Regions from separate parts of the Lachnoanaerobaculum sp. MSX33 genome, predicted to be linked through region 1. Evidence: predicted binding sites of a transcription regulator. Region 1 holds the regulator's gene; the other holds the start of a gene.
The links. Region 1 encodes HrcA, which represses chaperone genes, less so after heat shock. Its sites were predicted from a motif close to TGTTAGCACTCNNNNNNNNNGAGTGCTAACA; they were not measured.
Positions count from the first base shown of each region.

Region 2: the regulator HrcA is predicted to act here: its motif matches at 11,983-12,013, upstream of HMPREF1495_RS00855 (co-chaperone GroES).

Region 1 covers NZ_AZXX01000002.1:450-15,703, forward strand. The annotation lists tRNA gene HMPREF1495_RS00160 (tRNA-Met) at 49-122, shown strand; tRNA gene HMPREF1495_RS00165 (tRNA-Phe) at 127-199, shown strand; tRNA gene HMPREF1495_RS00170 (tRNA-Lys) at 213-285, shown strand; gene HMPREF1495_RS00175 (hypothetical protein) at 381-620, shown strand; gene HMPREF1495_RS00180 (hypothetical protein) at 1,329-1,538, shown strand; gene HMPREF1495_RS00185 (hypothetical protein) at 1,564-1,833, shown strand; gene HMPREF1495_RS00190 (hypothetical protein) at 1,845-2,075, shown strand; gene HMPREF1495_RS00195 (Mbeg1-like protein) at 2,138-3,100, opposite strand; gene HMPREF1495_RS13725 (hypothetical protein) at 3,249-3,413, opposite strand; tRNA gene HMPREF1495_RS00200 (tRNA-Pro) at 3,483-3,556, opposite strand; gene HMPREF1495_RS13500 (hypothetical protein) at 3,722-4,279, shown strand; gene HMPREF1495_RS00210 (hypothetical protein) at 4,509-4,883, shown strand; gene HMPREF1495_RS00215 (cell wall-binding protein) at 5,064-5,846, opposite strand; gene HMPREF1495_RS00220 (helix-turn-helix transcriptional regulator) at 5,998-6,648, opposite strand; gene HMPREF1495_RS00225 (tryptophanase) at 7,264-8,949, shown strand; gene HMPREF1495_RS00230 (sodium-dependent transporter) at 9,029-10,375, shown strand; gene hrcA (heat-inducible transcriptional repressor HrcA) at 10,556-11,587, shown strand; gene grpE (nucleotide exchange factor GrpE) at 11,599-12,216, shown strand; gene dnaK (molecular chaperone DnaK) at 12,311-14,176, shown strand; gene dnaJ (molecular chaperone DnaJ) at 14,192-15,254, shown strand, end outside.
Region 2 covers NZ_AZXX01000007.1:62,557-77,810, reverse strand. The annotation lists gene mgrA (L-glyceraldehyde 3-phosphate reductase) at 1-758, opposite strand, end outside; gene HMPREF1495_RS00910 (YoaK family protein) at 777-1,436, opposite strand; gene HMPREF1495_RS00905 (hypothetical protein) at 1,550-2,278, opposite strand; gene HMPREF1495_RS00900 (SseB family protein) at 2,417-3,577, opposite strand; gene HMPREF1495_RS00895 (hypothetical protein) at 3,590-4,225, opposite strand; gene HMPREF1495_RS00890 (hypothetical protein) at 4,350-5,036, opposite strand; gene HMPREF1495_RS00885 (hypothetical protein) at 5,149-6,507, opposite strand; gene HMPREF1495_RS13415 (hypothetical protein) at 6,621-8,357, opposite strand; gene HMPREF1495_RS00865 (hypothetical protein) at 8,452-9,738, opposite strand; gene groL (chaperonin GroEL) at 9,993-11,612, opposite strand; gene HMPREF1495_RS00855 (co-chaperone GroES) at 11,643-11,927, opposite strand; gene HMPREF1495_RS00850 (sodium-dependent transporter) at 12,075-13,445, opposite strand; gene HMPREF1495_RS00845 (MerR family transcriptional regulator) at 13,799-14,533, shown strand; gene HMPREF1495_RS00840 (VanZ family protein) at 14,699-15,254, shown strand, end outside.

The DNA of each region.
Region 1 (15,254 bases):
TGTTCAGTCACTCTTTTTAAGAGTGAGTTTTATTCTGAATATAGTTATCGCGGGGTAGAGCAGTCTGGAAGCTCGTCGGGCTCATAACCCGGAGGCCGCAGGTTCAAATCCTGTCCCCGCAATTATGCCTTGATAGCTCAGTTGGTAGAGCAGAGGACTGAAAATCCTCGTGTCACTGGTTCGATTCCGGTTCAAGGCATTTATTCTTTTATGGGATACTAGCTCAGGTGGTAGAGCACTTGACTTTTAATCAAGTTGTCCCGGGTTCGAGTCCCGGGTGTCTCACTAGTGTGAAAAGGCTCAAGGTTTTGATTTACAAGGCTTTGAGTCTTTTTTAATTTGTGAACTACACTTAGGTTAAGGAAGCTTTTGCGCATTTTTTGGAAGCAACTGCTAGATTAGAAGGAGACAGCGTTGATATTGATCCCGAAGTTGAAAAATTATGGCAACTTGTCCTAGAATACAGAGAAAAGATAGGAGATGAACTTATTACAGAGGCATCTACGTGGTCGTTAAAGGAGTGGATAGAAATCCTTGAAGAGTGTTTGTCTAGTGGAAAAACGTATTGGGAAGTCACGGGGGAAACGTATAGAGGACACGATAAGTCAGTAGATTATTGAAAATACATTAAAAGCTTTATGAAGTATAAGATGTTTTTTTAATTTGAGTGGCAAAATATATATAATTACTAAAGAGGAATACGTATAACGAGAGAAGAGCCAAAGTGGTATAGAGAGGAAGAATCAATATTGTATTCAGAATATATGAAGATTGAATTTTAAACATATAAACTGATGTGACTCCACTTTATAAATAAATTATTTGGCATTCTCCTAATTTAAGTTATGTATAGGCCAATTGACAAATTTCCGTAAATATGCGACAATCAACATAATTGGAAAGTAATCGTATAGGAGGTATACAGCCCTATGGGGAAAAGGCCGGTGCAACTCCGACTTACTTTCCTATAAATAAAATGGAAGTTTAGAGACACTTAATATAGGTGTCTCTTTTGTTATGTAAATTTTTAATTACTTATTGAATGGACAATGACTATGATATAGGTGCTATCATTCTTACGTCAGTAATTTATTTTTATTAAATGTAATCAAAGTAAAGGGTGAGCTACAGGTTAATAAGATAGAAAACATTATTTGAAATACTATGAATAGATGATAAAATGAAGGTAAGTTACTAGAATAAATTGCAGTGAATAATATATTTGAGGCATAAGAAAGGAACATTTACAGAGGTATATCCTAAACCTAAAGAGGGAGAAGATCCAAAAAATAGAAGATGGAGACAGGTTATATGCTTGATTACGAGTTTTGCAAATAAAGTATTATTTGAATAAAGAAATGAAGGTAAAATGGCTTGGTAAAACAGATTTTTCGGTATTAACAAATAACAAGATTTATGATGTAATATCTATAGAGCGTGGTTGGTATAGAATCATAGATGATTCAGGTGACGATTATTTGTATCCTCCTGATATGTTTGAAATCGTCGAGTGGGATGACAATATGCTGGTAAAGTAATTCTTACGAAGGGTGGTATATCATAATGAAAGCATTTTTACTTAAAAATGATAAAAACAGGATTTATTTTCAGAATTACGAGAGAATTTCTGCGGAAGAAGAGCTGATAAAATTACAAAGTATTTTAAAAAAGGAAAATATCAGTATCGGTAAAAAGCACGAAACACCATTGGATGATTTATATGATTGCGAAATAGATGGAAATCCTTTTACTATTGTAAGAACTGAAGAGGAAACTTTTCTCTATGCAGAATGTACGTACACTATTAAGAAGCTGTTAAAGATATTTGAATAAAAGAGGTGAATATGGCAGATAAGGTCAGCATTGAAGGAATAGCCTATATTGTGGGAAGAATAGTAGAAAGAGCAAGAGAAGCGGTCGAAGAATCAAGGGATAATAGAGAAGACGGTTTTAAGGACGGAAGAGCATTGGCATACTACGAGGTATTAGATATTTTAAGGACGGAACTTAGTGTCAGAGAAATAAGTTTAGAGAAAATCGGACTAAGTTTTGACTTGGAGAGAGAGCTACTGTAATAGTAAATATAGCAAGCAAAAAGGGATTAGAACCGTTTATTGATTCAAATCCCTTTCTATATTTAAGTTGTATGATTATTTTTACCCCAAGGCAGCCTTGTCGTGCCTGATTCTATTATTTTATCAAAGAAATTATTTACATATTCCTTGCGCTTACTTAAATCGGTGTTCTCCAATACCTTGTCTACAAAATTGTTGAATTTATCTGCATCCTTGTTTATATCATCAACATACTCAAAGTTTGTTCTTATACAGTTCCAGTTGAGTATATCATGCTGTAAGAAAGCAATATTATCGGCTTTTACCACCTTTATACTCTTCGTATTGTTAAAAATCATACCCACTACACAAAATTCCGGGACTATCTTGATTATTTTATTCTTTATAGCATTCATTATATCGGTATTGATCACTTCGTCACAAAGGTCGGGGCCGTCATTATTATAGATTGCAGTAATTCTATTCCTAAATAGTTCATCACACATTGCACAGGAGTAGATTGCAAGATTACCGCCCTTACTATGTCCTCCTACTATAAAATCTGTATTCGGATGACGAGAAATAACCTGCTTTAGAAAATCCAGTGCAAATTTCTGAGCCGGAATAACTGAAAAACTCATCATAAAGTCCTCTTTCCAGGCTACAATGCTGTCATCGGTTCCTCTGAATGCAATATACATCTGACTGTCGTCATACATAAATCCTGTTGATGAAAATTGGTATTTTTTCTCGTGATAGAGATCTATATAATCAAGTATCATAACATTACCGAATCTCTCGGAAGTTGCGAGAGCGTTCAAAAAATCTACATTTATTTCACTCATATAACCGTAGTGGTAGTCATGATTAATTAAGTATCTGCAGGCATCTGAAAGAGAAATGCCTATTGAATTTATTTCATTCTGCAAGTCTTTTAAGTCAAGATAGGAGAATAATGAAAAAATCGTATTATCAAGTTCATTAAAAGGAGAAACATCAAAAGATAAATCTCCACGCCATTTTATATAGTCAATGATATTTGCCATTATAACCTCCTTTTGTAAATACATTATGCATAGCTGAATACTATTACTTAAATATACAATAATATAAAATCAATTGATTGTAAACATAGATAAAGTGAAGTATGTATTAACTAGGGTTTTGAGAGTGTATAAACTTAATGAACTTTGATCAAACTTCGTAAAGCGGCTTCAGACGTCCCTCTTTTTTAAGTTGTTCTATTTCTTCGGGAGTTAATATGCGAATCTCTATTTTCTCTTCTGCAAGCTCCTTCATATGCTCCAAATATTCTTCTTGTGTAGCTTCACGCCTCTCATACTCATCATATAGTTTCATTTAATCGCCATCCGTAAAACTGCAAATGGCTTAAACAAGTGCTATACATGTTTAAGCCGTTTCTTAATATCGGAATGACAAGACTTGAACTTGCGACCTCTTGACCCCCAGTCAAGCGTGCTGCCAAACTGCACCACATCCCGTAAACTATTGATACAGTATTCATTATATAAAACTTTTCAATATTTGCCAACAAATTTTTTACTGAAATTCATATTCAATACACATAATCTAAGTTGACAGTTTTTGCAAACATTATATAATATTAATTAATAATTAAATTTATCTTTATATTTTAAGGAGTTAGTATGAAAAAAAGATTTTATTTGGCTTTATCCGCTCTTGCTATCAGTACAGCACTTACAATACCTGTATTTGCAGGGACATGGAAACAGGATAATACAGGCTGGTGGTACGAAAGAGATGATAAGAGCTTTCCTGTATCTGTTTGGGAGCAGATAGACGGATCATGGTATTACTTTAATGAGAACGGATACATGCTGTCAAATCAATGGTTTGGAAATTATTATCTCGGATCTACCGGTGCGATGCTTACAAATACTGTCGTAGACGGATATCAGGTAGGTGCAGACGGCGCATACATCCCCGCTTCTCAGTCTACAGGCAGTTCAAAATCAAATACTCAGAATGCGTCAACATCGGCATCTAACAACAGTCCAAACACAGGAACTGCTATAAATAACAGAGCAACTGATTATATATTAAATAAAAACAGCCATGTATTCCATTATTCAAACTGTACTGCAGTACAGAAGATGAGGGAACACAATAAGATACCTTTTAGCGGTACAAGAGATGAGGCTATTTCCAAAGGTTATACACCTTGTCAAATTTGCCATCCTTAGAACAAGTAATTATACTATACCAAATAGTATATATAGCAATTAAAAGACTATATATCCTTGTAATCATGATATATGGTCTTTTTATATTGTATCGTTTCATCATCAGTTATTTTTAATGCATACCCTCTCATAAACCTTAAATGAAAATTAATTTGTATAAATTGTAATATATGATAAAATAAACCTAAAGTAGCTATAAAAAGCAAGCATAATAGAGAGGAGAAAAGATATGAGTAGAAAGAATGATTTTTATTTATATTTCTGGGGAGGGCTTATCATGCTGGTAGTAGGTTTGTTCTTCTTATCACAAAAGGTAACTGTGACAAATTCCTTCTGGGGCGGCGGCATTAGACTGATGGGTATGCACATCAGTTCAGGATTGGTAATAGTACCGTTTATCTTTTCTTTAGTCTGGATATTTATAAGACCGAATAAAGGTTCAAAGATTGCTATGGTGCTAAGTGTACTTTTGATTATAGCAAGCCTTATTCAGTCAACCAGATTTTATATTCAGTATCTGACACTTTTTGATTGGATAGTGATGCTGGTACTTATTTTCGGAGGTGCGGCATTTATAGCAAAGAGCATGCTTATTAAATTCTAATAATAAAAGAGCAGGTGACTCACTTAAGTCCCTGCTCTTTTCTAATCTCTTTATTCTGTAACTGTTTTTGGCTTATGTCCTGCCACCATAGCATGGCCTGTGATGAAACACATTACCAATCCGACAACTGCTACAATTGCCCAAAATTGATGTTTTTTCAGCATATTAAAATCTCCTTTATTATTGAACCCAAACACCGTCTTGATTTATATTATATCCGTCGATAGTTGTATTTGTAACCATCTGTCCGTTGGTATCAAGGTAATACCAATGTCCGTTGTACTCGATCCACCCCTTCTTATAAAGACCTGATTCCTCAAAATAGTACCACTTATCATTGATAAGAGCCCAACCTACAGGCATATCACCGTTTGGCTGATTGAGATAGTATTTGTTACCGTTATTCTCAATCCATCCTGTAAGCATATTTCCGTTAGCATCAAAGAAATACCAAAGGTTGTTTACCATAAACCAGTTAGTGGCATGTGTACCGTCAGCTTTTCTGTAATGCCAAATACCGTTTGTTTGATACCAACCTGTAGTTGTTCCTGTATTTGTTGTGCTTGTACTTGTAGAAGTAGAGTTTGGAGTTGAACCGCCACGGCTTTTCTTAAATTCAGCGATTGTATCATAATCAAAATACTCAATCTCAGATGATACTGTCATTGAAGGACCGCCTTTTAACGGATAAACTCTGAATGAGTAGTTTCCTGCACCATTGTCTATGATAAGTTTTGTAAAATCATATTTCTCGGAGCTTGCAGCATTGTTTGAGCCGACTTTTTTGTTGCCCTTGTACAACTGTACTTTGTACTTTGTCTTGTCCTCGGTCTCATCCCAAGTTGCCAATGCCTTGCTTCCTACATCCCATGACGCACTACCTATACTATAGTCGGCAGCAAATACCGACATACTCATAAAGAGTGAAAAAAGCAGTGATAAAATTAAAATCAGTTTTTTCATAAAATTCCTTTCTTTTATACCGGATTTTTTTCACGTCTCTTTTTTAAAGAGACATATCTTTCATACTATTGTAGCACATAAATTGAGTAGTTAATATTACTTTTAATTAAAGATAATATATACTTTTTTAAACACATGTAAAAGTTTATTATCACTCATTTTTTACTGCCTCGAGATATCTGTACATACTTGCAGGAGAGCATGACAGTTTGAGACCTACTGTCTTTATGGCACCTTTCATAGAAAAAATACCTTTTTGATAGAGCTGACGTATTATATCAAGCTTCTCTGAATGGCTCAGCTTGCTGAAGGGAAGAGACTTATCAATCCTTTTTAATACTTCATCTATCGTATTTGAAATGTTTTCGGAAAAAACTGCCTGCTCATCGTTTCCCTTTATTTCAATAGAAATATTTTTGGATACATAATTATCCGGATGACATAGAGAAAATACAAGGTTTGAAAGTTCTCTGTACCTGTTGTCGTCAAAGTTTATATTGAGTGCTCCTACAGGTTTGCCTTTTTCATCTTTTATATAAAATGTAGAACATCTTAGAATCTTGCCGTTGGCTGAAAGAGCTCTATAGTTTGATATCCATTTCTTATCAGCGGATTCTTTATTCTGTAATAGGGTTTTCATCGTTGTACTGAGCACATCACCTGTTTGTCTGCCGCTTATATCTCCGTTTATTATATATATTATATGTTTTAGATCATATAGTATGATTTCATAGTCGGGACCCAGCAGAGTGCTCAAAAAATCGGAAAAATCAATATATCGCTTTATCTCAAATTCATTCATAAATACTCCAAATCATATTTGTATTGTACCGTCATATTAAAGCTTGAAGAAATATCTGTTATTATTATACCAAAACTTAAAATATTATGATATAAAATTTAAGTTTTAAGCAAAATCACGAAAATGATAAATTGATCAAAAAGAAGTTGATATAAAGAAAATGAGAAAAAATTCTCGCGAAAATTCTCAGATATTATTTGATTTAAAAATATATATGAAAATAAAGGGCTTTTAACTATATATCTGTATATCTGCTTAAAGACGAAGTTAAGAAAAATCCCGATAAATTTATCAAATAGCAATTTGTTTATTTCCAAAGAATTATCTTAAAATAAAAATTTAATGCAAAATGCACATAAATATACTAAAAATAAACCGCAACAAGCTTTTTATTAAACAATATTGACAATGTTCTAAAAAGGTGATAAATTATTCTCATAGCAATATTTAGACAATATTTCACTTATATATAAAACTTTTAGAGATTAAATGCATATAGTCTCGATAGTCAGATGGGATATATTTAGTGCTTAATGGGATTGTAATACCGTCCGCCAGTCGTTACTTACGATGACCGGGGTATCAAAATATATTTTTGTATTTGGAGGTATTAAAATGGAGTATGAGAAGATGTTAGGTGTAGAGGCACCGAAGTCATGGACACATGTAGTGAGAGAAGTTCCTACAGTTACACAGGAGCAAAGAAAGAAAGCCCTTGAGATGACTCATTATAATGAGTTTGCTTTTCCTGCAGGTCTTTTATATATCGACTGCCTTTCAGACTCAGGTACTACATCAATGACAGACACACAATGGTCGGCTATGTTCCTTGCAGACGAGTCTTACGGAAGAAATAAAGGATATTATGTTCTTTTGGATGCATTCAGAGATGTATGGGAAAGAGGAGACGATCAGAAGAGACTTATCAACTACATCAAAGAGGGCGTAGACAAGGATGATGTAGAGAAGATGATGAACGAGGTTTATCTGGTTGACTATGAAGGTGGATTTATCAATGGCGGTAAGTATCAGCTTTCAAGACCTAACACATTTATCGTTCCACAGGGACGTTGTGCGGAGGCACTTTTATTTGATGTATTAAAGCCGTTATTTGCAAAGAGATGGCCGGGTAAAGTATTTACTATTCCGTCAAATGCTCACTTTGATACTACAGAAGGTAATATCAAGCAGATGGGTAATGTACCTAGAAACCTTTTCCATAAGGAGATTTTATTTGAGGTACCTGAGAGCGGAAAGTATGAGAAGAATCCTTTCAAGGGAGATATGGACATAGATAAACTCAATCAGCTTATTGAAGCGGTAGGCGTTGAGAATGTTCCGCTTATTTATTCTACAGTAACAAACAACTCTGTATGCGGACAGGCTGTTTCTATGAAGAATATCAGAGAAGTTTCAAAGATAGCACATAAGTACAATATTCCTTTTGTTATGGACGGTGCAAGATGGGCAGAGAACTGCTACTTCATAAAGATGAATGAAGAGGGTTATGCCGACAAGTCAATCTGTGAAATAGCTAAAGAGATGTTCTCTTACTTTGATGTTGTTTCAGCATCACTTAAGAAAAACGGACATGCAAATATGGGTGGAGTTTTGGCTTTCCGTGACAAAGGTCTTTTCTGGCAGAAGTTCTCGGAGTTTAATGAGGACGGCAGCGTAAAGACAGATATCGGACATCTTTTAAAGGTTCGTCAGATATCAGCTTACGGTAATGATTCTTACGGCGGAATGTCGGGACATGATATCATGGCTCTTTGCCAGGGTATGTATGAAGAGGCAAGATTTGATTATCAGGATGAGAGAGTAAGACAGTGTCAGTATCTGGCAGACGGACTTACAGCAAACGGTGTTCCTGTAGTACAGCCTGCAGGCGGACACGGAATTTATATTGATGTTGATAAATTCTTCAACTATAAGAGAGGTCATGAGAGCTTTGCAGGACAGGCACTTTCTTTAGAGATGATCCATCGTTACGGTATTCGTTGTTCAGAGCTTGGTGATTTCTCTATGGAATATGATTTAAAGACTCCTGAGCAGCAAAAGGAAGTATGTAATGTTGTTCGTTTGGCTATCAACAGAAGTCAGTTCAGCAAACAGCATATGGATTATATTATTGCAGCATTGACACAACTTTATAAAGACAGAGATACGGTTCCTAATTTAAAGATTACATTCGGTCATACATTACCTATGAGACATTTCCATGCATGGGCAGAGCCATATGCTCCAAGCAAAGAAGAAATGTGTGATGAAGGAAATTACGGATACTGGGAAAAAAAATAAGACATATTGGCAGCCGGTCTTTTTAAAGACCGGACTGCTTTAAGGGGTACTTGCATTTTTGGCAAGATGGAGGAAGTTTATGGGTTCAGATAATACGCCTGTAAAGCAGGATGGTTTTAACTCACAAATAGGTTTTATTATAGCATGTGTAGGTTCAGCTGTAGGTATGGGAAACCTGTGGAGATTTCCGGTGCTTGTGTCAGCCTGGGGGGGAATGACTTTTTTGATTCCCTACTTTATATTCGTTATATTGATAGGCAGTACAGGAGTAGTGGAAGAAATCGCACTTGGAAGGAGCACAGGAAAAGGTCCTATAGGAGCATTCGGTGCTGCTATGGCTCATGCCGGAAAGAGCAGAAAAGTAGGTGAGAGCATAGGAATTATACCTACAATAGGTTCTTTAGCTCTTGCAATAGGTTATTCATGTGTAGTAGGTTGGATATTTAAATATGTAGTAATGGCATTTACAGGAAAGCTCTTTGGAATGGGAACAAACATGGATGTCATAGGTGGAACTTTCGGATCCACAGCTACAGCATTCGGAAATAATACATGGATAATAATAGCACTCATTGTAAACTTTGCTATTATGGCATTAGGAGTTGCTGACGGTATAGAGAAAGCAAATAAGTTTATGATGCCTCTGCTTTTTGTAATGATGATCGGACTTGCTGTTTATATAGGAATACAGCCGGGTGCAGTAAACGGATACAAGTATATCTTTACTGTAAATCCTGAAGGATTAAAAGATATAAGACTTTGGATATTTGCATTCGGACAGGCATTTTTCTCACTTTCTATTGCAGGTAACGGTACCGTTGTTTACGGTTCCTATCTCAGTAAGAAAGAGGATGTACCTTTCTCTGCAATGAACATAGCTATATTTGATACCTGTGCGGCACTTCTTGCAGCACTCGTTATTATACCTGCTATGGCTACATCGGGAGCGGAGCTCAGTGAAGGCGGTCCGGGACTTATGTTCATCTACCTTGTAAATATAATGAATCAGATGCCGGGCGGTATGATTGTAGGAATTATATTCTTTGTATGTGTTACATTTGCAGGACTCAGTTCACTTGTAAACCTTTATGAGGCGCCTGTAGCTACATTGCAGCAGCAGTTTAAACTCAGCAGAGTACAGTCTGTAGGAATTATCGGAGCAATCGGTGTGGTTGTTGCAGTTCTTATACAGGGAATTGTAGGAAGCTGGATGGATGCGGTATCTATCTATATTTGCCCGATAGGTGCAGTACTGGCATCAGTGATGTTGTTCTTCGTATTCGGAAAGAAGTATACCATGGAAGCTGTAAATGCAGGTGCAAAGAGACCGAAAGGAGAAATCTGGTTCTTCTTAGGTAAGTATGTATATACAGGTCTTGCATTGCTTGCACTTATAGCAGGTGCATTCTATGGAGGAATAGGTTGATAAGGCTATAATAAAAAATATAAACTCTCAGACATTTGTTTGGGAGTTTTTTATTTTGTATTTTATCGGTATAAAAAATTTAAAAAAGTTATTGACAAATATTCCCATATGGAATATAGTAGCTAATAGAGTTAGCACTCTAGATAAATGAGTGCTAACAAATAAAGAAGGGAGGAGCGAATGGATTCAGAGGACAGGAAAGCGATTATTTTAAAAGCTATTATAAAGAATTATATGGAAACCGGGGAGCCGGTAGGTTCAAGAACTATTTCAAAGCTCCCTGAGTTAAATTTGAGCTCTGCTACTATAAGAAATGAAATGAGCGATTTGGAAGATATGGGTTATATCTTACAGCCCCATACTTCTGCAGGACGTATACCTTCAGATAAGGGATACAGATTCTATGTAGATGAGATCTTGAGAGAAAAGGAGATAGAGACTGAAGCATTTAAGGATCTGATGTTTAAAAAAGTGGACAGATTGGAAAATGTCTTAAAGCAATTGGCAAAGATCATTGCAAGAGACACCAATTATGCCGCGATGATATCAGGGCCGAGTATACACTCCAATAAAGTAAAGTTTTTGCAACTCTCAAAGATAGATAAGTTCAAGCTCCTTTTGGTTACGGTTGCGGAAGGTAATATTATCAATAACAAGATAATAGATATCGACAGCGAAATATCGGAGAGCGAAATCTTAAACTTGAATCTGCTTATAAACACTTCATTAAACGGACTTACCGTGGAAGAGATAAACTTAAGCATCATGAATAAGTTACGAACGGATGCGGGAGTTTATGGAGATATAGTGGATAAGGTTTTACGAGAAGTAGCGGCAGTGTTTAAAAGTGCTACCGACAACCTTGAGATATATACAAGCGGTACCACAAATATTTTCAAGTACCCTGAGATCTCCGACAGAGAGAAGGCAAGTCAGCTTGTAAATGCTTTTGAAGAAAAGGATAAGCTTAAGGAAATACTTGCAGGGGTAAATGATGATGATAGTGACGGTATCAGAGTATATATCGGAAATGAAGTGCCGATTTCAGATATGAGAGATCTTTCCGTAGTTACAGCCAATTATGAAATAGGCGAAGGACTCAGAGGCTCTATAGGTATAGTAGGACCGAAGAGAATGGACTATGAGAAAGTATTAAAAACTATAAAAACTGTAATGGCATCGCTTGATGAGCAGTTTAAAAATGATGAATAGAGGAGAGGGCTGTGAAAGAAAAAGATTTAAAAAGAGAACAGGAAGAGAACAAAGAGGTTTTAGAAGGCGAAGAGACAGGGGAATTTGTTGAGGAAGCCGAAGAGACACCTGAGGAGGCGGCGGCAAAGGCTGCAGCTATGGAGGCTGAGGTGGAGGAAGCTTTCAGTGATGAAAATCTTGAAGGAAAGCCTGATAAAAAAGACCTTGCCATTGCGGATTTGACAGACAGACTTAAAAGAAGCATGGCGGAGTTTGATAATTTCAGAAAAAGAAGTGAAAAAGAAAAAGCTACCATGTTTGATATGGGAGCAAGAAGTGTGGCGGAAAAACTTTTGCCGGTAGTTGACAACTTTGAAAGAGCAATGCTTGCAACACCTTCAGAGGGTGAAGGCAAAGCCTTTGCTGACGGAATAGCAATGATATACAATCAGATGACAAAGACTCTTGAGGATTTGGGAGTTAAGCCGATTGATTGTGTGGGCAAAGAATTTGATCCTAACTTACATAATGCGGTAATGCATATAGAAGACGAAAGCTTAGGTGAAAATGTGGTTGCTGAGGAACTTTTAAAGGGATATATGTACAAGGACTCAGTTCTTAGACATAGCATGGTAAAGGTTGCTAATTAATTTTTGAGACTATATTTTGCTTTGTTTAAGCAGAGTGAAATATTTTATATAGATTTAAAAAATACAAATTTTGATTTATTAGGAGGATAAAATAATGGGTAAGATTATTGGTATAGATTTAGGTACAACAAACAGCTGTGTAGCAGTTATGGAGGGTGGAAAGCCTGTAGTTATTCCAAACTCTGAAGGTTCAAGAACAACACCTTCAGTTGTAGCATTTACAAAGACAGGTGAGAGACTTATAGGTGAGCCTGCAAAGCGTCAGGCAGTTACAAATGCAGACAGAACAATCTCTTCAATTAAGAGACATATGGGTACAGATTATAAGGTAACTATAGACGGTAAGTCATACACACCACAGGAGATTTCAGCAATGATTCTTCAGAAGCTTAAGGCTGATGCTGAGAGCTATTTAGGTGAGAAGGTTACAGAGGCTGTTATCACTGTTCCTGCATATTTCAACGATGCACAGCGTCAGGCTACAAAGGATGCAGGTAAGATTGCAGGTCTTGATGTAAAGAGAATTATCAACGAGCCTACAGCCGCAGCTCTTGCTTACGGTCTTGACAATGATGCTGAGCAAAAAATTATGGTATATGACCTTGGTGGCGGTACATTCGACGTTTCAATTATTGAGATCGGTGACGGAGTTATAGAAGTTTTGGCTACAAACGGTGATACACATCTTGGTGGTGACGACTTTGATAATAAGATTACAGATTGGCTTGTAAGCGAGTTTAAGAAGGCAGAGGGTGTAGATCTTTCAACAGATAAGATGGCACTTCAAAGACTTAGAGAAGCTGCAGAGAAGGCTAAAAAAGAGCTTTCAACAGCAACAACAACAAATATCAACCTTCCGTTTATCACTGCAACAGCAGAGGGACCGAAGCACCTTGATATTACTCTTACAAGAGCTAAGTTTGACGAGCTTACACTTGACCTTATTGAAAGAACAGCTGTACCTGTACAGAATGCTCTTAAGGATGCAGGTATCACAGCAAGCGATCTTGGAAAGGTATTGCTTGTAGGTGGATCTACAAGAATGATCAATGCACAGGAGAAGGTAAAAGCCCTTACAGGTATGGAGCCTTCAAAGAGCATCAACCCTGATGAAGGTGTTGCAATCGGTGCAGGTATTCAGGGCGGTAAGCTTTCTGGAGAAGCAGGCTCAGGAGATGTATTGCTTCTTGATGTTACTCCGCTTTCACTTTCAATCGAGACAATGGGTGGTGTAGCTACAAGACTTATCGAGAGAAATACTACAATACCTACAAAGAAGAGCCAGATATTCTCTACAGCTGCAGACAATCAGGAAGCTGTTGACATCCATGTAGTACAGGGTGAGAGACAGTTTGCAAGAGATAACAAGACTTTAGGACAGTTCAGACTTGACGGTATTTTACCTGCAAGAAGAGGTGTTCCACAGATAGAGGTTACATTTGATATTGATGCAAACGGTATCGTTAATGTATCCGCAAAAGACCTTGGAACAGGTAAGGAGCAGCATATCACAATCACTGCAGGTTCAAATATGTCAGACAGTGATATCGACAAGGCTGTAAAGGAAGCTGCAGAGTTTGAGGCACAGGATAAGAAGAGAAAAGAAGGCATTGATGTAAGAAATGAAGCCGACTCTATAGTATTCCAGACTGAAAATGCTCTAAAAGAGGTTGGTGACAATCTTGATGCAAATGACAAGGCTGCAGTTGAGGCTGATCTTACTGCATTGAAAGAGGCTATCAACAGAGCACCTATCGATGCTATGACAGATGATCAGATAAATGATATCAAGGCAGGCAAAGAGAAGCTTATGGAAAGTGCTCAGAAGCTTTTTGCAAAGGTATATGAGCAGGCCGGTGCGGCACAGAATGCAGGTGCAACAGCTGATACAACAGGAGCACAGGATGCAGGTACATCTTCAAATGACGATGTTATAGACGGTGATTTTAAAGAGGTATAATAAGGAGAGCAACTGATGGCAGAGAGTAAAAGAGATTACTATGAAGTACTTGGCGTGGATAAGAACGCTGATGACTCTGCAATAAAAAAGGCATATAGAGCGCTGGCAAAAAAATATCATCCGGATTCAAATCCTGATAATCCTGAGGCTGAAAAGAAGTTCAAGGAGGCCAGTGAAGCCTATTCAGTGCTAAGCGATCCTGATAAGAGAAGACAGTATGACCAATTCGGTCATGCTGCCTTTGATGGTGGAGCAGGTGCCGGTGCCGGAGCCGGCGGATTCGGAGGCTTCTCCGGATTTGATTTTGGCGGTGATGATATTTTCGGAGATCTCTTTGGAGGCATGTTTGGCGGTGGCGGAAGCAGAGCCACAAGAACAGGCCCGATGAAGGGAGCAAATGTAAGAGCATCTGTAAGACTTACCTTTGAAGAGGGTGTTTTCGGATGTAAGAAGGAAATCAAGGTAAACTTCAAGGAAGAATGTGCAACATGTCACGGTTCGGGAGCAAAGCCGGGTACATCACCTGCCACATGTCCTAAGTGTAACGGAAAGGGTCAGGTAATATATTCACAGCAGACTCTGTTTGGCACTATGCAGAATGTAAAGACATGTCCTGAATGTAACGGTACAGGAAAGATTATTAAGGATAAATGTCCTGATTGTAACGGTAAGGCATATATTCAAAAGAAGAAGAGCTTTGAGGTGGATATACCTGCAGGTATAGATAACGGTATGTCTATAAGAATGGCAGGAGGCGGAGAACCGGGAATAAACGGCGGTCCGAGAGGAGATCTGCTTGTAGAGGCGGTTGTAAGTCCTCATCCTATCTTTAAGCGCCAGGATACCAATATTTTCTCAACAGTGCCTATAAGCTTTGCAAAGGCTGCACTTGGCGGCAGTATCAGAGTAAAGACTGTAGACGGTGAAGTGGAAGTGGCGGTAAAAGCCGGAACTCAGACAGATACAAGAGTAAGATTAAAAGGCAAGGGAGTACCTTTCCTTAGAAATAAAAATAACAGAGGTGACCACTACATAACCTTGGTGGTATCGGTACCTACAAAGCTTACAAAGGAACAAA
Region 2 (15,254 bases), on a different contig from region 1:
TTCTCATTTAAAAATCTTCCGTCGTTTGCTACTCTGCTGTCACTTGGTATACCGTTAAGATATCTGTCACTCAAAAGTCCCTGTGCCAAAGGACTGAAAGATATAATACCCTTCTTTAATTTGCCTGCCATATCCTTTAAACCGTTATTTTCAACAGTTCTGTCAAAGATTGAATATCTGTTTTGATTTATTATAAAAGGAACTTTAAGCTCATCCAAAATCTTTGCAGCCTGCTCCAAAGTCTCTCCGTCATAGTTTGAAATTCCTACATATAATGCCTTACCGCTGTTTACTATCTGCGCCAAAGCACCACAGGTCTCCTCAAGCGGTGTATTCTTATCCATTCTGTGGTGATAGAATATATCCACATATTCAAGTCCCATTCTCTTTAAACTCTGATCAATACTTGCTATCAGATACTTTCTGCTGCCGAAATCTCCGTAAGGACCGTCCCACATTGTATATCCGGCCTTTGTACTGATTATCATCTCGTCTCTGTACTTTCCAAAATCCTCTTTTAATATAATTCCGAAATTCTTTTCGGCACTTCCGGGTGCCGGACCATAGTTGTTTGCAAGATCAAAATGAGTGATACCGTTGTCAAAAGCTGTAAACAAAATATCCTTCATACTTTCAAGATTGGAATGGTCTCCAAAATTATGCCAGAGTCCAAGAGATACCAACGGCAATTTTAATCCGCTGTTCCCACAATAAGCATATTTCATTTTCTCATATCTGTCTTCCTTTGCAAAATACATAAAAACCCCTTTCAAATATCAATTTTCAAATTCCTTGAACATCATTAAAAAAATCATTGTAAGCATTCCTGCCGCAATCAAAATAGCCTTTTCATTAAAAAGCCCTACTGCAAAATATCCTAAAGCGGTACCGGCTATAAATATCAATATACATATATAATAATATAAACCCTTCTCTAAAGACAATTTGTCACCGGTACTGATTCCACGATAAAGATTCTGCGTTCCGCTCTTTAAATTTCCGGTACACATTGTAGTTGCTATTACAACATCTCTTATTTTAGGGAATGTGGCAAACTGCACTCCCGATACCAAAGATATTATGGAATTGGCAATTTGGTTCATATCCTGCGGCAAAAATGCCACAACTATAAATGCTGCTATTTCAAGCAGTAAAGGAATCTGCCTCCAATGTATCATATCAATTTTTTCTTTTCTACGCTTTATTATTTCAGATATAGCCACTCCTATGGCAAAGGATGTTATAGGTATAATATAATTTACCGATTCTAAAAACTTTCCTTCACATATCTTTAATGTCATCAGTATAATATTACCTGTCTCGGCATTGGCAAAAACCTTTCCACGGTTTATATATGAATAAGCATCCATAAATCCTCCGGAAAGTGCCAAGAACAACCCGACCGTTATGGACTCTGAAGTCTGCCATCTTTTCATTTTATCCCTCTTAATCTAAAAGAATACCTTTTTATTTTAAACCATTACATCGATAAATTAAAGCAATAAAAAAAGTATAGCCTATATTTTTATATAAACTATACTCTTAAAATTTACTTCAATGATGTAAATGCATCCAAAGCCTTTTGTGCTTTTTCTTCAGAAGTACTGCTCGCTGTAATAATTGCCATGAAGTTTCCGGACTTTATATAGATCTGCTTTCTGTACACGGTATAATCACCGCTTGTATCCGTAGCACTCATTGCTATGGTTTCTCTACCGTTAAACATTGCCTTGGCACTCTCCACACTGACATTTACCATACCTGAAGCTTTGTACTGCTCCTGGAGTTTGGCTACAACATTTTCCAATTCGGTTTCAGTCTCAAAAGGTGTACCCATCTTTTCTATGACAACATTTACATTGCTGACCCCTGTACCGTTCTCACTGGTAGCGTATAAATCCATATATATACTTTCATCCGCTTCTTCCTGTGTCATACCGGCTTGCTTTATAAAAATATCTCTCATCTGAGCGATATTATCTCTGCTTTCCATCTTGTAATTATTTGCAGGCGCATCAAACCTGATATTAAAAACTTCATTTGTATATACTGAATCTTCTTTTCTGCCTCTGTAATATTGTATATCATCTTCGGCATGTGTCTCTTCCTGTATAACTTCGGCCTGTGTTGTGGTTTCCTCTGTAGTAGGTACTTCGGTAGTAGTATTGGCTACAGTTGTTTCCGCCTGAGAGGCAGTTGTCTCGGCATTAGTTTTGCCGCTACATGCAGTCATCACAACCGATAAAAACAATATAGGTATAAAAATATTTTTCTTCATTGTCATCACTCCGTGTAATAAATAATTCCCGAGTATTCTAGAATCCATCTGTGACTAAATTCTGATAAGATATTACAACAATGTGATTAAAATGTAAATATTTTTTTAAACTCTCTTCTGTAATCATTAATAATTAGCCTAATTCTTTTTATATAAAGGCTCTTGTTTCATCATATTACTTGCAAAATCTGCCTGTTTTAAAGTGGCAAAATCCAGATATACCACTTCTCTAAGAAGATCTCTGCAGCTCTCATAAACACTCTTATAGTATTTTCTGACATCTTCATCATCTATATCCATTATTATAAGATATGATTTTGTACCTGTCTCATCCACCCTAAGCATCATGTCTATTAATTTTATCTCACTATGAGCATTTCCAAAGGCAATCAATCTCTTTTTTATAGCTGATACTTCTTCATTATCTGAAGGATATACCAAGAGATTTTCCTCACCGCCTTTTGTAACCTTTTTTTCTATAACTGCCTCTCCAAATTGGCTTTGGTATCCGGGTGAATTAACTATACTGTTGATATTTTCCTGATTCATATAAAAAGACTTAGGACCGTAAGGATTAATAATAAATCCACCGTCATTCTTTAAACATCCCAAAATATCCGGGAATCTTACAATGATTGTTTCCTGTTTCCAATTTGCAGGTCCTTTATCCGCCCAATTTTTCAAAGCAGTCCAGTCTGTAAATACAGGAAGTGCAGTTACTCCACCTTCAAGATTTGTACCGTAAATATTTATTTTTGTACCTTTTTTTAAAACAGTCTCTCCGCTGCCCTTAAAATCTCCCGACATATGTATGGGCAACAGATAATGTGCACTTACCATTTCACGGAAAAATAGATTTACAAAATCTTCATCCTTATAGTAATTATCATATTCATATAGAAGTCCTAGTATATATGGATTTTCCACCGCCTTATTCACATCGGATTCTATCTGAAATTCTATATTTGTAAGTAAAGCGTATTTAAAATCATCCGACTCGTCTATATGTTCAAACCATATATTTGCATATGAATCTTTTATTACTTCCAAATCATTTCCTACACCGTCTGTAATCTTTGCAATTTTAAGATGAGATACTTTACCGCTTTTAAAAAGTACGGTTACTTCCTCTTTACTTACCGTACCTTGCACATATCCTTCAAGTACTATACTTCCCGTATCTTTACAGCTCTTTACCAACATGGTAAATCTGTTTTTAACTGTTTCAACCGATTTATTTTCTTTATTATCAACACTTTTTTTAGGTGAAAAAGCATCTTTTATCTTATCCCAAAACATATATACTCCAAGTTACTGCGCTTTTGTAAAGGCGTTCAAACAGTCTTTAACAACCTTTTCGTCTTTAGCATTTATAACTATAACTGATACATCCTTTCCCGACTCTAAAAACACCTGTGTATGATACTGTGTAACACCGTTTGCGGTTAACTTTGCATTTATACAAGGAGCATCCTGACCCAAAAATTTTATAGTTGTACTTTCCGCCTTAATATCTCCCGCACCCTCATTATCCTTATTGATTTTCGCTATATTTCCGTCTATATATGCCTTTAAATCCGAGGTTATATTTACAAGTCCGAATAATACAGAGCTGCTGTTTGCAGTGTCATGTGCATACATTTTTAATGTATCATCATGTGTCTTTTTTTGCATATCACTAAGATCCTCGGTACTTACCATCTCCATATTTACAGACTTAGCATCAAACTTTATATTAAACACTTTATTGGTATATATACTGCCGTCATATGTACCGTTCATATCTTCATTGTTTGCGCGCTCAGCAGTGCTTTCTACAGTACTTGCAACAGGACTCTCTGTCTTACTTTCAGCTTTGTTATCGGCCTTGTTACCTCCACAAGCAGTTATGGAAAGAGCAGACAAAACTACAATACCCGCCATTATAAGTTTAATATTCTTCTTCATTTTTCCTCCATAGTACAAAATATACTTTTTATTTGAGTATATCACCTATTAAAATAAAAATAAATTGTTCAACCAAAAAAGCACACCTTTTTTATCAAGGTATGCCTTTTATTATAAATAATGTTTACTCTGCCTTTGTAAACATATCAAGTCCTTTAGAGCTTTCTTCAGCATTTGTTGTTATTGTCGCAATTGTATATATTCTTCCTCCAACCTCAACAAAAGCCTGAGTTGTATACTGAGTTACTCCACCCATAGTTAAATCTGCAACTATAGCAGGTACATCCTTGTCCATTAATTTTGTTGTTATGCTTTCAATCTTTAAAGCATCCTCTCCTAAGGACTCATTATTTTTCTTTGTTGTCTCAATATACTCATCCATATAGGTCTTTAAATCTGTACCTTCATCCAATATGCCTATCATAGCTATTTTAGTATAATTATTGTTGTAAGCATAAAGTTCCAATTTTCCTTCAGACTGGATTCCCATAGCTTCAAGCTCAGCTTGATCTGCTATTCTCATATCATTGGCTGTGGCATCAAACTTCAAATTCAAAGCCTTATTTGTATAAACATTATCTGCAGTAACTCCTGCAAAATCCTCTGCAGGGATATCGGCTTCACTTGAAGCTTCTGCGCTGCTTTCTTCTTTCTTTTCTTCAGTAGCTGCTTCTGCGCTTGTTTCTTTACTTTGTGCTTCAGAAACACTTTCACTTCCCACTGTTGCTTCAGCCTTTTTGTTACCTCCACATGCGGTTACAGCCAATACCGATGCTATAGCCAATACCGCCAATTTAAAACTTCTTCTCATAATGTCCTCCGTTTTATATAACTTTTTTCGTACTGATTATACAAGACAGAACATATAAAAGCTTTAGGATTTGTATTAATTTTTATTTAAGATAATTTAGGTTTAATATGATTTATTCGTATTTCTGAAATAAATCAAGTCCGGCCTGTGCCTCTTTTTCATCCTTTCCACTTGATACTATAATCATCATGTAATCATCCTTTACTACAAAGAGATATTTCTGACACTGTTTTGCAACTGTTGTATCCACATAAATATCCAAACATGATAATTCCTTACCGAGAAAATATGCATCCGATTTCTTTACCTCTGAACTTTTTAGCTGATCTTTAGGGACTTTACTAAGTTGGCTTTCCATTATCTCTTTTTGTGCATCCAAATATTCATCCATAGGCATTAATATATCATTTTTTGCCAATGAAACACTGATTCTCTTTGTAGTATCAGCATTGTCAACTGCAAACATATCTATAAATGATTTGCCGTCTTCGATATGCTTCTTTACGGCAGCTACATCCGATCTTTCTATGCCGTCATTTCCCATATTTTTAAGTCCTTCATCGCTTACAAAATCAAGACCTGTTTTGCTTATATCAAACTTTATATTGAGCATCTTATTTGAATAAACTTTATCACTTATGCTTCCAAGCACAAGAGTACCTTCAGAGTCGTTAACCTCAGTGGTATCCTCAACGGATTCTGTATCCGTATCGGCTTTTGTATCTGTATCGGCCTTTGTATCTGTATCGGATTTTGTATCTGCATTATCTGACTTATCCGATTTACTGCTTTTTGCATTGTTACCTGAGTCCGAATACTTTTCAAACATTCCCAAATACCTGTCAATATCCTCGGCATTATCACCTCTTACACGAATTTCCATAAAGTATTCACCCAGTTTCTTATATAATGTGGTGTCGGCAGATTCTATACCGTCCTCATCTATGATAACATCTACACTAAGTAACTTGTCTCCCAGAAAATCTCTTGTTGTCTTTTCTACTTTAGGGTTTTTAAATCTCTCTTTTTGCTCACTTCTTTGCTTTTTTACCTCTTTATCAATATAATTTTCCAAGCCTTTTTTCATTTCATGGTGTATATCCTTATATATCTCCACCTCCACATAATTTCCCTTGTTCTTATTATCATAAGCCTCCATATCACTTATATAATAGCCCTTATCCAGTCTGTCATGTACGGCTTCCATATCCGACCTTTTTACCACCTTGCCGTCAAGCCTGTTTGTAAATTCCTCTTCCGCAATTACATCCATATCATTTGCATTTCCGTCAAACTTTAAGTCAAGCATTTTGCTTGTATATACTCCGTCAACCACTTCACCCAATACAATGTCGTCATCTTTGAACTCACTTACAGTCTCATCGGATTTCTTATCGGATTTTGAAGTACATCCTGAAAAACAAAGTGATAAAGCAATCGCTATCATACCTAATTTTAAAACTCTCTTCATAGTCTCCTCCAAATATATTTATTCCTCAATTTTACTGATTGTATCAATCATTTGTTTTGCTGATAATTCATCACCGGCAAATGCATTTATCTCAGCAATATAATTTCCAACTTTTAAATATACAACTCTTTTATATAAGTCCTGCCCATATTTTTTATGTGTATAATTATGTATGGTCCGGTTTCTCCCAAAAATTCAGCTTCACCTTTTTTTGCCTCCGCGTATATGCCATCCATATTGTATTTATCTTTTAATACAACCACTTGCCTGTTTATATAGCTGTCAAGATCCTTTAGCATATCCTCCTTTTTTATCATAACAACTAATATACCTCCATTTTCAATATCTGCACGCATATCTACAAATCTATCACCACTTTCGAGAAGTTCCAATACCTCATCAATATCCCACTTTTTTTCATCGGTACTATAAAATCTATTATTTTCTTCTTCCCTACTTTTTATCTTCATGCCAAGTGATTTTTCATCAAATCTGATTCCGAACATCTTGTTTGTATAGATACCGTTATTTATCTCACCGATAGAAAACTCAAAATTATTATCAACTTCCTCCCACTCATTTATACTCTCTGAAGAATCTGTTGTTTCATCACTATCAAACTCAACTTGATTATCCAATACTTCAAATAATTTAAATCCGTCTTTTGGTGCCGATGAATATTCTCCACCTGAAGAAATAACTGTTATATATTCTCCTCTTTTTATAAATGCCAACTCTATGGTTGATGTTTCGTAATAATAAATTTTTTCAAATTCTATACCCGGAATCTCTTCTCCAAATAACTCTATTGTTTTTTTACTTGCATTGAAGTCCTTTTTTAGTTTATTAAGTTCTTTTTCAAGAAATGTATTCAAATCATACTCGGACTTATAGACAAATATCGCAATAGCTAATTTATTATCAGGTGTAGTCGCATGCATATCTACAAAATAATCACCTTTATTTAAAACTTCTTTTACAGACTCTATATCTGCTCTGTTCGAATCATTATATCCGAACTTATCTTTAATTTCCTCATCATTTCTAAACCTTAAATCATTAGCTTTACCATCAACTTTTAAGTTAAGCATCTTATTTGTATATATGCCGTTTTCTACTTCACCGACAGATAATTTTACATTTGCATCTACATCAAAAATATATTTTGGTTCTACATGCTCTTCATAATCCGGAGCTACAAACATACTCAAAACTTCCTGAATATCCTTGCTGTCTTTGCCCTCAACTTTTATCTCAATAAAATAATCATCAACTTTCATATATAAAATACTTTCAGCATATTCTATTCTTTCTCCGTTTAAGCGAATATCTATGCTCTGTACTTCTTTATCTAATAGTATTCCGGTTGACAATTTCACATCAGCATTATCATATTCTCCTTCATATTCTTTTTTTTGTTTTTGGAGCTCAGCTTCAATATGTTTTTCCATGCCTTTTTCTTCGGTTTCTCTATATATCTTTATGCTGACATATCTGGATGCACCTGACCTATCCAAGGCTTCCATATCATTTATATAATTTCTTTTGTCTTTACCGGCCTTTGTAGAGTCAGTATCCGAGTATTCTTTCATACCTTCTAATTCTTCTCTGCCGAGCACATACATATTATGTATTTTACCATTAAGTTTTAACTGAAACATTTCATTTATATATACATCTTTACGGACTTCTCCAATATAATCATCTGAATATTCCGTATCTGAGTATTTTAAATCCTGATATTCTGAATCCAAATTTTCTACATTTTTTAAATTATTTCTACAACCTGAAATCAGTAATATAATTACTGCAATAAACCATATAATTACTAATTTTAAGGTTCGTTTCATAGACTCCACCTCATGTGCAAAATACAAACCGGAACATATAAAAGCTTTAGGATTTGTATTAATTTTTATTTAAGATAATTTAGTTTATTAAATATTATTTTTCAAGTTTTGTAAACATATCTATATATTTACTTGCACCTTCTTCACTGTCCGCATATGATGTTATCTCCGCAACATAATTTCCTACTTTAAGAAATACTATTTTTTGATATGCTGTATTTCCATTATCGGTTGCTCTTACAGTTACATAAGGCATAGTTTCACCTATGAACTCACCACTGCCTTTTTGTGTTTCAACTTCCATACCCATTCTCTCAATACCTTCTTTTATTCCTACTACAGCTCTGTTTGCGTAAGTGTCGGTATCTTTTATATTTTCTTCCTTTTTTATCATTACACTTACAGATCCTTTTTCACCTTTAGCATACATATCAGAAAATTTTTTACCCGTATCAAGATATTCTTTTACTGCTTTAATATCCGATTCTTCTTTTCCTGTATCATAAAAGTTTTTATTTGCCTCTTCTTTACTTACAAATGTCATATTATTTGACTTTGCGTCAAACTTTAATCCGAACATCTTATTTGTATATACATCACTGTCTATCTCACCTATTTGGAGTTCAACATCTTCACCGGAAGTTTCCACACTTTCAGCGGTGCTTTTTGTTTCATTTGAATTAGCCTTTGTCTCTGCACTTTCTATTTCTTCCTTATCGTCCAATATTTCAATTGAATCAAAACCTGTTTGTGGAGCAGCTGCATAAGTCCCGCCTGAAAGAATAACCATTATATATTCTCCCCTTCTTATAAAAGCCAGTTTCTGATATACTTTTGAATCTTTTCCATTTATTGTGTATCTTATACCTTTAACTTCTTTTCCAAGCACATTTATGGTTGTTTTACTTGCACCCAAATCAGAATCCAATTTTGTCAACTGTTTCTCCAAAAAAGTATCAAGGTCGGAATCAGACTTAAAAAGCATCATTGCAACAGCTCTTTTATTTTTTCTTGTAGTTGCATACATATCTACAAATGTATCACCTTTATCTAAAACTGCTTTTATTGAATCAATATTTGTTCTGTCCGAATCATTATATCCGAACTGCTTTTTAATTGAATCATCACTCTCAAAATTATAATTGTTTTCTATTCCGTTAACCTTTATATTAAACATCTTATTGGTGTATACACCATTTTCTATCTTTCCAACTGAAAAATCTTTATAAGTATCTGAATCTACCACATAATTTGATTCAACTTTTTTTGTAGTTTCCACTTTTTGTTCAAAATCTTCACTGTTTTTCTTACCGCAGGCATTCATAGATAACATAGATACAGCCATCAAACCAATAACAGAAATTTTAAATATTCTCTTCATTTTTCCTCCTCATGTGCAAAATACAAACTCCAACAAAAGTTCTCTATTGCTCAAATACATTTTAATAAAATTATATTCTTCATTCAGCCAAAAATATATTATGCACAATAACGAAATTATGTCCTTTATTTTATACAATATTACTTTAACAATTTCTAAGTACAGCTTATTGCATAATTTTTAAAACTTTAAACACAAAAAGAGCACACCCTGTTTCCAAGGTATGCCCTATAAACTTTTTTATAAAGTTTTAATTACATCATTCCCATTCCGCCGCCTGCAGGCATTGCAGGTGCGTCTTCTTTTATATTGGCTACTGCCGACTCTGTTGTAAGAAGTGTAGATGCAACCGAGTTTGCATTCTGAAGTGCAGATCTTGTAACCTTTGCAGGGTCCAAGATACCTGCCTTAACCATATCAACATACTCTTCTCTGAAAGCATCAAATCCTACACCTTCACTTGACTCTCTTACCTTGTTTACAACAACGCTTCCCTCAAGTCCTGCGTTCTCTACTATTCTGAAAAGCGGTGCCTCAAGTGCTTTAAGTATAATCTTTGCACCTGTTCTCTCATCACCTTCAAGGGTAGCTACAAGCTTCTCAACTTCCTTGCTTGCATGGATATAAGCTGAACCGCCTCCTGCAATGATACCTTCCTCAACAGCCGCTCTTGTAGCGTTGAGTGCATCTTCCATACGAAGCTTTGCTTCCTTCATCTCAGTCTCTGTAGCCGCACCGACTCTGATAACCGCTACACCACCTGAAAGCTTAGCAAGTCTTTCCTGTAATTTCTCTTTATCAAACTCGGATGTAGTTTCTGACAGTTGTGCTTTAATTTGAGCAACTCTCTTTTCAATATCAGCCTTTGAACCCTGTCCGTCAACGATAACGGTATTCTCTTTTTGAACCTTAACACTCTTTGCACGTCCAAGGCTTGCAAGTGTAGCATCCTTAAGATCAAGTCCAAGTTCCTCACTGATTACTGTACCGCCTGTAAGAACAGCGATATCCTTTAACATATCTTTTCTTCTGTCACCATATCCCGGAGCCTTTACAGCTACAACATTGAATGTACCTCTAAGCTTATTTACTATAAGAGTTGTAAGAGCCTCACCCTCTACATCCTCAGCTATAATAAGAAGCTTCTGTCCCGATTTAACAAGCTCCTCAAGTACAGGTAAGATGTCCTGAATATTTGAAATCTTCTTATCTGTAATAAGTATATATGGATCATCAAGATTTGCTTCCATCTTCTCCATATCTGTACACATATATGCAGAAACATAACCTCTGTCAAACTGCATACCCTCTACCAAGTCAAGCTCTGTCTTCATAGTCTTTGACTCTTCAATAGTGATAACACCCTCGTTTGTTACCTTCTCCATAGCATCGGCTACAAGGCTTCCAACCTCATCATCACTTGCAGAGATAGCTGCAACTCTTGCAATCTGGTCTTTTCCCTTTATAGGCTCACTCATCTTTGCAATAGCCTCTACTGCCACATCTGTAGCCTTCTTCATTCCCTTACGTAAAATTATAGGATTTGCACCTGCCGCAAGGTTTTTCATTCCTTCATTTATCATTGCCTGTGCAAGAACTGTAGCTGTTGTTGTACCGTCACCTGCCACATCATTTGTCTTTGTAGCAACTTCCTTTACAAGCTGTGCACCCATGTTCTCAAAAGCATCTTCAAGCTCTACTTCCTTTGCAATAGTTACACCGTCATTTGTGATAAGAGGTGTACCGAATGATTTATCAAGTACAACATTTCTTCCCTTAGGTCCCAATGTAACTCTAACTGTATCAGCCAGCTTATTTACACCGGCTTCCAATGCTTTTCTTGCTTCAACGCCATATTTAATATCCTTAGCCATATTTACCTCCGTCTAATCTATATAAAATTATTATTCAATTACTGCCAAAATATCATTCTGCTTTACAACGATATATTCAACCTTGTCAAGCTCCACCTCTGTACCTGCATACTTGGAATAAATAACCTTGTCGCCAACCTTGACCTGCATCTTTATTTCTTTTCCGTCTACAACTCCGCCCGGACCTACTGCAACAACCTCTGCCTGTGAAGGCTTCTCCTTTGCCTGTCCCGGAAGTACAATACCTGATGCTGTTGTCTCTTCAGCAACCAATTGCTTTAAAACTACTCTATCGAATAAAGGTACTAACTTCATTTTGTATTCCTCCTAAATGTTTATAAACTTAACTATGAAGTTTTATACCACTTTTTATTAGCAGTGTCAAGGTTTGAGTGCTAATATTCTTAATAAATTAAAAATCAGCCTCAACTTTAACAGTTTATGGCTGATTTCTTTTATTTCTTATTTAAAAAACTTATCATATATTCCAAATACGAATATAAATAATACTATTATCGGCAATATAAATGTAAGGTAGAATCTCATCCAGTTCTTCATCTTAAGACCTTCACCCTTATTACATTCCTTGAGATAATTATCCCATCCCCATCCGTATCTGCTTACACAAAACAGTAGATATACCAAGGAACCGAGCGGCAAAATAATATTACTTACAAGGAAATCCTCAAGATCAAGTATTGTTCCTCCAAAAGGCTTTAGCCAATCAAATGCCCATGCACCAAAACCTAATACACATGGTAATGAAAGTACTATTATAACTATCAAATTAAAAAGACTTACCTGTTTTCTTGACTTCTTTGTAAGGTCCATACCGCATGAAACTATATTTTCAAACACCGCAAGTACTGTAGAGAATGCGGCAAATGACATAAATATAAAGAAGAAACTTCCCCATAGTCTTCCAAGAGGCATCTTATTAAAGATATTAGGCAAGGTGATAAATATAAGTGCAGGACCTGATGTCTGATCCACACCATATGTAAATGTAGCCGGGAAAATAATAAGTCCTGAAACTATAGCTACAAAAGTATCCAGTATAACTATTGTCACAGACTCTCCAAGCATACTTCTGTCATTACTTATATAACTTCCGAATATAAGCATTGCACCTATTCCAAGGCTTAATGTAAAGAATGCCTGATTCATAGCACCGGTTATAACATTACCTATACCTGTTTCTTCTATTCTGCTTATGTTCGGTACAAGATAATATTTAAGTCCTTCTACAGCACCTTTTAAGAAAAATGAATTTACTGCAAGTATAATCATTACCACAAGCAGTGTAACCATAACTATTTTTGTAATATTCTCAAGTCCGGCTTCAAGTCCTCTTGATACTATAAACATACCTGCAACTACTACCACCACCATCCAAAAGATCATGATGGAAGGCTGTGAAAGCATTGTATTAAATACATTTAAAACTCCGTCCGAATCCAGACCTTCAAATCTGCCTGTTATAGTCAGGTAAAAATAATGAAGCATCCATCCTGTTACAGTGGTATAAAACATCATCAAAAGATAATTACCTATAAATGCCACTATTCCGTGTATATGCCATTTACTTCCGGCAGGTTCCAACTTTTGGTATGCAAGCACCGGACTCTTTCTTGCAGCTCTCCCTATTGAAAACTCCATAGTCATTATAGGCAATCCCAGCATAACCAAAAATAACAAGTACAACAGTACAAAAGCACCGCCACCACCTTTTCCTGTCATATATGGAAACTTCCATACATTACCGATACCTATCGCACATCCGGCTGAAATGAGTATAAACCCGAGCCTGGACTTTAACCTTTCTCTTTCCAAAATATCCTCCTAATAAACCTTTGATATTTTTGAGGATTGCGAGAACATTGTGTAAAGCAATCCGACATAAAGGTAAAACACTTTACCTAAATGACTTGATAAACTGTAGTCAATCAAATGCAAAACATTATAACACAATTAATTAAAAATTTCTATCTTATACCTTAAGTATATCCCTTATATTATTGTATTATTCAAAAATTAATTAATCATATTTTGACAAATCATAACCCAAGAATTATTTCTATTTTGATATTTAATCTTATATTAAATTTATAAATAATCTTTAACTTAAGGTATTGACTATTACATTGCGTCATAGTTTATACTTATCCTTGTTAGGAGGTTTTCAAATGTTTTTAATTAAAAAGGTTAGTGAAATAAGCGGTGTATCGGTGCGCACTTTACACCATTATGATGAAATAGGTTTGCTTTCACCTAAAAAAAATGAAAACGGGTACAGATATTATTCCGAGGATGATATGTCTTTTTTGCAAATGATATTGTTTTATAAATATCTGGGATTTCCTTTAAAACAGATAAAGGATTTATTAAAACAGGAAGATCCGGAAATACTCAATCATCTAAAGAAACAACTCGTTTTGATGCAGAAAGAAAAGCAAAAACTCTTAACACTTATTGATACATTGGAAAAGACTATTGAATCAAGAGAAAGGAAAATTACTATGTCAATAAAAGAAAAATTCAAAGGTTTTACATATCAGGATAATGAAAAGTATAAACAAAAAGCAATAGACCTTTATGGAAAGGAAGTTATTGAGGAAGCCGTTAAAAAACAAAAAGGAAGAGAACAGGAAATTGCCGACGGTTTTAATAATATCTTTTTTGCCATATCGGATAATATGTCAAAGGGACTTAAGTCTACATCAAAAGAAAATACCGAACTGGCAAAAAAGCTTCATAAACATATTTGTGAATACTCTTTTGACTGTAGTGCGAATGTATTTTCAAGCATAGGCTATGGATATGTTAAAAATCCGGAATTTAAAAATAATATGGACAAATTCGGAGAAGGTATGGCACAGTATCTGTGTGATGCGATTCAACAGTATGTAAAAGAGATTTAATTGATAAATCTTTTTAATATATTTTCACCTCTAAGTATCGTTTTATTGTACTTAGAGGTGAAAATCAAGCATTTAGCTTTATTTAATTTGTCTTTATATCAATTTTGATATAAAATTTATGCATCGCCATATAATTTTAAGCTGTTATATTTTTTAGGAGCAAATATGAATCAATATATAGAAGTATCTTTACAGGCTGTTATACTGTTTCCCTTTGTGGTCGCTATATTTACATTGCCTTATATTGCTTATAACTACCACAAATACGGATCTGTTATAAGTCTGAAGGTTGTGATCGTTTATTCTTTTATTTTTTATATTCTGTGTATGTACTGCCTGGTGATACTTCCTCTTCCGTCTCCGGAAAAGGCTGCCACATTGCACAGTCATAAAATGCAGCTTGAACCTTTTTTATTTATAAAAGATATTTTACAAAGGTCCGACATTATTAAAGATCAGCCAAAAACATGGTTAAGTGTAGTACTGAACAAGGCCTTTCTTGTAAATATTTTAAACCTGTTTTTAGCTCTACCTTTTGGAATGTATTTACGTTACTATTTTAAAAGATCATTTATAGAAACTATTGTTTTATCATTTCTGTTGTCCTTATTTTTTGAAATAACTCAACTTACAGGACTGTACTTCCTATATTCCGGCAGTTACAGACTCTTTGATGTGGATGATCTTATAGTAAATACTTTAGGCGGTGTACTCGGATTTC